2 linked regions of the Oceanispirochaeta sp. M1 genome follow. Each later gene encodes a partner of the first gene's protein in a complex. Links are inferred from orthologs where the notes say so. Each region holds a gene or a part of one and is shown on either strand. Other genes may lie near its edges.

Region 1 (3,231 bases):
CTTTTATCGATGCAGAGCATGCCCTTGATCCTTCATATGCCAGGGGACTTGGTGTCAATGTTGATGAATTGTGGGTTTCTCAGCCTGACACAGGTGAACAGTCACTGGAAATAACAGAGTCTTTAATCCGTTCCGGTGCTGTAGATATCATTGTCGTTGACTCAGTTGCCGCTTTGACGCCACGTGCCGAGATCGAAGGGGATATGGGTGATTCCCATATGGGATTACAGGCAAGACTGATGAGTCAGGCTCTTCGTAAATTGACAGGTATCATTTCCAAGTCCAACGCTTGTCTTATTTTTATCAATCAGATTCGTATGAAAATAGGTGTTATGTTTGGAAATCCTGAAACCACAACTGGTGGTAATGCTCTGAAATTCTATTCTTCAGTCCGTCTTGAGGTTCGAAAGATTGAAACAATGGCCAAGGGACAGGAAGATGCAATCGGTAACAGGGTTCGTGTAAAAGTTGTAAAAAATAAGGTAGCCCCTCCTTTTCGTAAGGTGGAACTTGAAATTATATTCGGTAAGGGTATTTCTTCTATTGCAAGTCTTATGGATGCAGCTCTGAAGTATGAACTGATTCAGAAAAGCGGAAGCTGGTACTCCATGGATGAGGAGAGAATCGGACAGGGACGTGATAATGTCAAAAAATATCTGGAAGATAATGAAGTTATTGCAGAGAATCTTCTTTTACAATTAAGAGGAATAATGTTCCCTTCCAAGAAAGTTGAAGCTCCCAAGGATGATAAGAAAGTTAAGAAAGCTACTAAAGATAAAGAACCCAAGAAAATAAAAGAGGAGTTGTTCTGAAAGAAGAACACTCCTTAAACAAGGTCTATATCGGTATCGGCACAAATGTGGGCGATCGTATTGCCAATCTCCTTGGCGCATGCAGATCCCTGAATGATATATTGGATGATTTCTCAGCATCCTCTGTCTGGGAAACCAGAGCTATGATTGTTGAAGATCAGCCTAATTTTCTTAATATGGCAGTCTGTGGTGACTATCAGGGAGGCGAGAACAGTCTTCTTGAAGATCTCCAACGCATTGAAGCCTCCCTGGGGCGTGACCGCAGCAGGGAGATCCCTAAAGGTCCAAGAACAATGGATCTTGATATATTGTTCTTTTCAGATAAAAAAATTGAAACAGAGACACTTACAATTCCCCATCCGGGAATTCGGCTGAGGGCCTTTGTTCTCTATCCTCTTCTGGAAGTTTATCCCAAAGATTCACCGGCCTATATTCAATATAAGGAAGCACTGGAACAAATGGATGATCAGGGTGTAGAGTGTTTTATAAAAATTATGAAGGGAAAAAGTATCTTCAAAGCCTTGGAGGAAAAGCGCATTGAGTGAACATGTTACATTTCAGCTGGATCAGTTTGAGGGTCCTCTAGACCTGCTGCTGTTCCTTATAAAGAAAAATGAAGTGAATATATATGACATTCCCATTTCTTCCATAACGGAGCAGTATCTTTCTTTTCTTCAATACTCAACAGCGGTCAATTTAGAGAATATTACAGAATTCTATCTCCTTGCCGCTACTCTTCTTTACATCAAATCCAGAATGCTTCTACCTGTGGAGGTCGATTTTTCAGATGAAATTGAAGACCCTCGGGAAGAGCTTGTTGCTAAACTGATCGATTATCAGAAATATAAAAAACTCTCAGAGCTTATGACAGAGCAGGAAAAATCCACAGAGTGGGTAATTGAGCGTAAAAAGAAACAGCGTATGCTCCCCTTTGATAATGAAGAGGAGCTCTGGGAAGAAGTTGATGTGTGGGAGCTTCTGCAGAGTTTCTCTACTGTTATGGGGTCACTTACAAAGGAAGCTATTGTAAATCTCTATGAGGAAGTGACTGTAAATGAGAAGATTACTCTTATTCAGGAACTCCTTGAAGAGAGGGGTGAATTCGGCTTTACCGACATCCTGATCAATCCCAATTCTATAATGGAAATTGTCTGTGCTTTTCTGGCAGTCCTAGAATCTGTTAAAACCAGGCTCATAATGGTCTATCAGAACAAGCTTTTTGGCGATATTATGATAAAATCAAGACATTCGGAACAAGAGAGTGAGAAACATGAATCTGATTCAGGAACGATCGATAGTTGAAGCAGCCTTATTTCTTGAAAGTGATCCCGTTACAATTGAGCATCTGATCAAAGTCACAGGTTTATCCAGGGATGTTCTTAAAGAGGTGATGGATGAATTGAAAGATCACTATGCAGGCGAAGAGCATGGAATAGTGATTAACGAAGTGCAGGGTGGATATGTACTGGCTGCTAAAGAGGCTCTTTGGGATAATCTGAAAGAGTACTATGGTAAAAAAAATGAAGACAAATTGTCCCGTGCCGCTATGGAAACATTATCTATTATCGCTTATTCTCAACCGCTGACTAAAGCTGAGATAGAAAATATCCGCGGTGTCAGCTCCGACGGAATGATCCGTCTCCTGGTTAAAAGAGGTCTTATCCGTGAAGTCGGTAAAAAAGATGTACCCGGAAAACCTCTTCAGTACGGAACATCCAAGGAATTTCTGAAACTTTTCAGATTGAAGAGTATATCGGATTTACCAAAACTGGATGAAGTTGAACAGAAAAGGTTTGAATTGAATGGATAAAGATTTTGAATCACTGAGACTGCAGGTCTATCTGGCCCGCTGCGGTGTAGGAAGCAGAAGGAAATGTGAAGAATATATCTCTGATGGAAGGGTAACCGTCAATGATAAGGCAGTTCTTGTTCCCGGACAGAAAGTCGGTCCCGAAGACCGCGTGTGCTATAACGGAAGACCGGTGCGTCCTGAAAGGGAAAATGTCTACATCGCTTTACATAAGCCCTCCGGCTTTATTTGCTCCAATCAGGACGATCAGGGGCGGCCTTTGGCTATCTCTCTTCTCTCTGATGTAACAAACAAAAGACTCTATAATGTAGGCCGCCTGGATTATATGACCTCGGGTCTTATTTTCTTTACAAATGACGGTGAGTTTTCCAAACTTATGACACATCCTTCCTCCCATCTGGAAAAGGAATATATGGTCACCACGAAAAAAGAGATACCCAAAGAGCTTATGGAACAGTTTAAGAAGGGAATGTCTGTGCAGGGTGAGTATTTCCGTCTCAAGCGTTATACCTTAAAGGGCAGCAGGTCTGTTTCCATTACTCTTGAAGAGGGAAAAAACAAAGAGCTTCGTAAGGTCTTTCTTTCTAAAAATATTACAATCAAGAGTAT
Region 2 (3,690 bases), on another replicon or contig:
CCGTTACAAAACTCAAAGCTGAGGTTCCTGACTGGGAACATGAACTTAAAACAGGTTCCGGTAAGAGAAAATACAAATTTACAGTCAAGGCAGCAAAAAACAGGGAACTGTATCTCATAGTTTCAGAAAGCCGTGTCGGTTCTGATGAAAATTATGAAAATGTTTCAATCAGGGTCTTTAAAAGGAACCTGGATGTTTTCCTTGAAGGTTATGACCAGGCTGCTTCTCATATGAAAAGAGCTTAAAAGAACACTTACTTACATTTAACCCGCCATAAGGCGGGTTTTTATTATAAATAAGTCCTGACCAAATTTTCAGCATGTGATATATTTAAGTGTTATCAACAAACCCTTAAACAACTGGAGGATATGTGTTTCTTAAACGCATTGAACTGATGGGCTTCAAGTCTTTTGCAGACAGAACCCAAATTGATTTCACCGACGGAATAACAGCACTCCTGGGGCCAAACGGCTGCGGGAAAAGTAATATAGTAGACGCAATGAAATGGGTACTGGGTGAACAGTCTACAAAAAATATGCGTGCCGAGAAGATGGAGGATGTTATCTTCAATGGTACGGATGCCCGTAAAGCCCTCAATGTGGCAGAAGTTACATTGGTTATTTCCAACGAGGAAAACTATCTTGATCTCGACCTTGCAGAAATTTCCATTAAAAGAAGACTCTACAGAAATGGAGACAGCGAATACTTTGTCAACAATACTCTGGTGAAGCTCCGTGAACTGAAAGAGATCTTTTATGATACAGGAATAGGCAAATCCGCTTATTCGATCATGGAACAGGGTAAAATTGATCAGGTTCTATCAAATAAACCCGAAGAAAGACGATATCTCTTCGAAGAAGCCGCCGGTATCACCCGTTTCAAGATGAAGGGCAGTGAAGCCGAAAGAAAACTGAAACGGACAGAAGAAAATATGGTCCAGGTTGAAAATATCCTCAGCGAAGTTCGCAAGAATTATGAAACTCTCAGAAAACAGTCTGAAAAAACTCTTGTATACAGACAGCTGCGTGAAGAGCTCTCCTCAATTGATATAGACCTGCAACTCCTGCGCTTCAGTCAGCTCACAGAACAGCAGGAAAAGAAAGATAGTCAGAAAAACAGCGAACTTGAAAAGAAGCAACAGATTGAAGGAGAAATACTCCAGCTCAATGGAAATCTGGCCAGCAATCTTGATGCCGTCAATTCAATGGAGAATGAACTGATTGAAGACCAGAAACAACTTTACGGACTTGATCTGGAAAAAGAGAATCTGGCTGACAGAATCAAAATGTTCAATGAACAGCAGACTGAGCTGGATAAGCAGCATCAGGGACTCGCTCAGAAAGAGAAAGACCTTCTCGACAAAAAAGAGGGCCTTCAGAAAGAAGAAAGAACCAGAAAAGACTCTCTTCAGGGATTTCGGGATCAACTGAAAGACCTGGAAAATAATATCATTAACTTTGAAAGGAATATTAAATCCGCCGAAACGGGGATTGATGAGAATAACCGCATCATCAAAGAGACTGAAGAAAGAATAGTGCAGGGTGAGAAAGACAGAGAAAGCCTTCAGCTTAAACTCAGAAATCTGACTGACAATATTGTACATCAGCTTGATCAGGGACTCAAGGATTCCGGTTTTTCAATAAAGAAGAAAAAAGAACTTGAAGAGAATGTTGTATCTAAACTCAAGACTGTTCAGATTCAGCTGGAAGGTAAAATAAGACTTTTTGATGATTCCTCACGTGTGGGACATGGAAAAGACGATTCTGAAATATGGGATTCGGGTGTACAGATTCTGAAAGATTTTCAGGCAGGTCTGGTCTCTTTAGAAGAATCCATTCATAAGCTGGCTGATGCTCTTCCTGATTTCCTTGAGGAATTTCTTGCTCCCAGCGGTATTATCAGTAAAAAAAGAGACATCGATGATGAACTTGAATCTATAACACTGAATCTTAAAAAATTCAGGGAGACTGTTCAGAATAAAACCGAAGAATCCAGACAGCTCAACAGCAAAATTCAGCAATTCAGAAATACACTTGAAGAACTCAGGGTAAACAAGGCCCGCATGGCCACTCAGATTACTGCTATTGAAGATGGTATTGCCGCTCTTCAGAAAGAGATACGGGGCATAGAAGAGCAGATAGGTGTCAATCTCGATGAAATTAAAAGAGTCAAAGAGAGGGGCAAAGAGATTCTGAACAAAATCACGGCTTCTCAGAATCAGATGAACGCTCATGATGAGTCAAAAAAGGAACTTCTAAAAAAACTTAAAAATCTTGAAAAATCAATACAGAGCAGAACAAAAGATGTCAGCGGAGAAGAGGGTGCTCTTAAAAAGAAAAACAGCGACCTCCAGAAACTGCTGCTGAATCTTGAAAAAGTCAGTCTTGAACATCAGCATATCTCTACAGATCTTCAGGATCTCTGCCAGAATTTCATTGAAAATAACTCTTCGGATATAAAAAATTATCTTGATCGGCTGCCCGGTCTTAATAAAAACCGGCAGGATATGAAAAAAGACTATTCCACAACACGGGACAAACTGAGAGCCCTGGGACAAGTCAACCTGATGGCTCCCGAGGAATTTTCTGAAGTCAAAGAACGCTATGATTTTCTGAATAATCAACTGGAAGACCTTCGAACCGCAAAAGATCATCTGAGACAGGTTACCAGTGAAATAAAAAAAGAGTCTGCCGCTCTGTTCCAGAAGACATACAATGAAATAAAAAAGAATTTCAATGATGTTTTCAGAAGAATGTTCGGTGGAGGCCGGGCTGAACTGAAACTTCTTGATCCGGAAAATATCCTTGAATCTGGAATTGAAATTTATGCTCAGCCTCCCGGTAAGAAACTGGAGAACATTTCTTTGTTGTCAGGTGGAGAACGTTCCCTGACTGGAGTAGCCCTCCTTTTTGCCACATACAAAGTTAAACCTTCACCATTCTGTATCCTTGATGAAATTGATGCAGCACTGGATGAAGCAAATATTCAGCGTTTTATCAATGTGCTGATGGACTTTGGTGCTGAATCACAGTTTATTGTCATCACACATAATAAGAAAACTGTAACAGGTGCCAAGACACTGCTGGGTATAACCATGCAGGAGTCTGGAGTATCCAAACTGATAGCCATGAAGATAGGAGAATCTGCCAATGAAGCTTCCTAAGTTTCTCAGTTCAATCAATAAGAAAGTCTTTCTCATAATCGGAGGATCAACACTCCTTCTGATTTTTGTGATTGTTGGAATTCTTGTCCTGAGAGATTATATGGAAGACCAATCTGTGAATGCCATGGAACAGAGGAAAATGGCCTACGATACGGCCAGACTTAATCAGACAACACAGATAAGAAACCGCAGTGAACTGCTTTATCCCGAGGTTATTGAGGAGCTTGATCTCTCAATGGATCTTTATAGAAATAAAAACTTTAAATGGACTGAAGAAGAAGTATCCAGACTCTGGATCGAACCGGATGCCTCGGATATTGATTACTTTACTGAAGCCAATCATAAACTGGTATGGGATATTCTCAAAAATGCACCATAAGAACAGACTCTCCTTTCTACTCATCTGCTTTATTCTGTTATTCTCCTGTAAAACAACCGAGGAAGCTCCTGAGCAGACTCAAAGTGATTCAACAGAAGAAACAACAGCTGATGTCCCGCAAGGCTCTGAGGGCCAACAACAGGCTGAT

The links.
Region 2: the proteins of DV872_RS10535 (region 1) and DV872_RS19105 are in contact, whole or in part, in a crystal structure (PDB 3ZGX), measured with the Bacillus subtilis proteins. The link is inferred for Oceanispirochaeta sp. M1 from one-to-one orthologs.

Annotation. Positions count from the first base shown.
Region 1 is NZ_QQPQ01000012.1:122,137-125,367, forward strand. Bases 328-3,231 are described here. They hold DV872_RS10535 (ScpA family protein), read left to right. Parts: upstream 328-1,349; coding sequence 1,350-2,114; downstream 2,115-3,231. Other genes in these bases: recA (recombinase RecA), read left to right, coding at 328-812; folK (2-amino-4-hydroxy-6-hydroxymethyldihydropteridine diphosphokinase), read left to right, coding at 848-1,357; scpB (SMC-Scp complex subunit ScpB), read left to right, coding at 2,083-2,622; DV872_RS10545 (pseudouridine synthase), read left to right, coding at 2,615-3,231. Also shown: more of recA, read left to right, coding at 1-327. UniProt on the Bacillus subtilis protein: Participates in chromosomal partition during cell division. May act via the formation of a condensin-like complex containing Smc and ScpB that pull DNA away from mid-cell into both cell halves.
Region 2 is NZ_QQPQ01000032.1:4,951-8,640, reverse strand. What follows is about bases 1-3,363. They hold DV872_RS19105 (chromosome segregation SMC family protein), read left to right. Parts: upstream 1-370; coding sequence 371-3,163; downstream 3,164-3,363. Other genes in these bases: DV872_RS19100 (hypothetical protein), read left to right, coding at 3,150-3,363; DV872_RS19110 (DUF3276 family protein), read left to right, coding at 1-245. In the rest of the region: more of DV872_RS19100, read left to right, coding at 3,364-3,542; DV872_RS19095 (hypothetical protein), read left to right, coding at 3,532-3,690. UniProt on the Bacillus subtilis protein: Required for chromosome condensation and partitioning.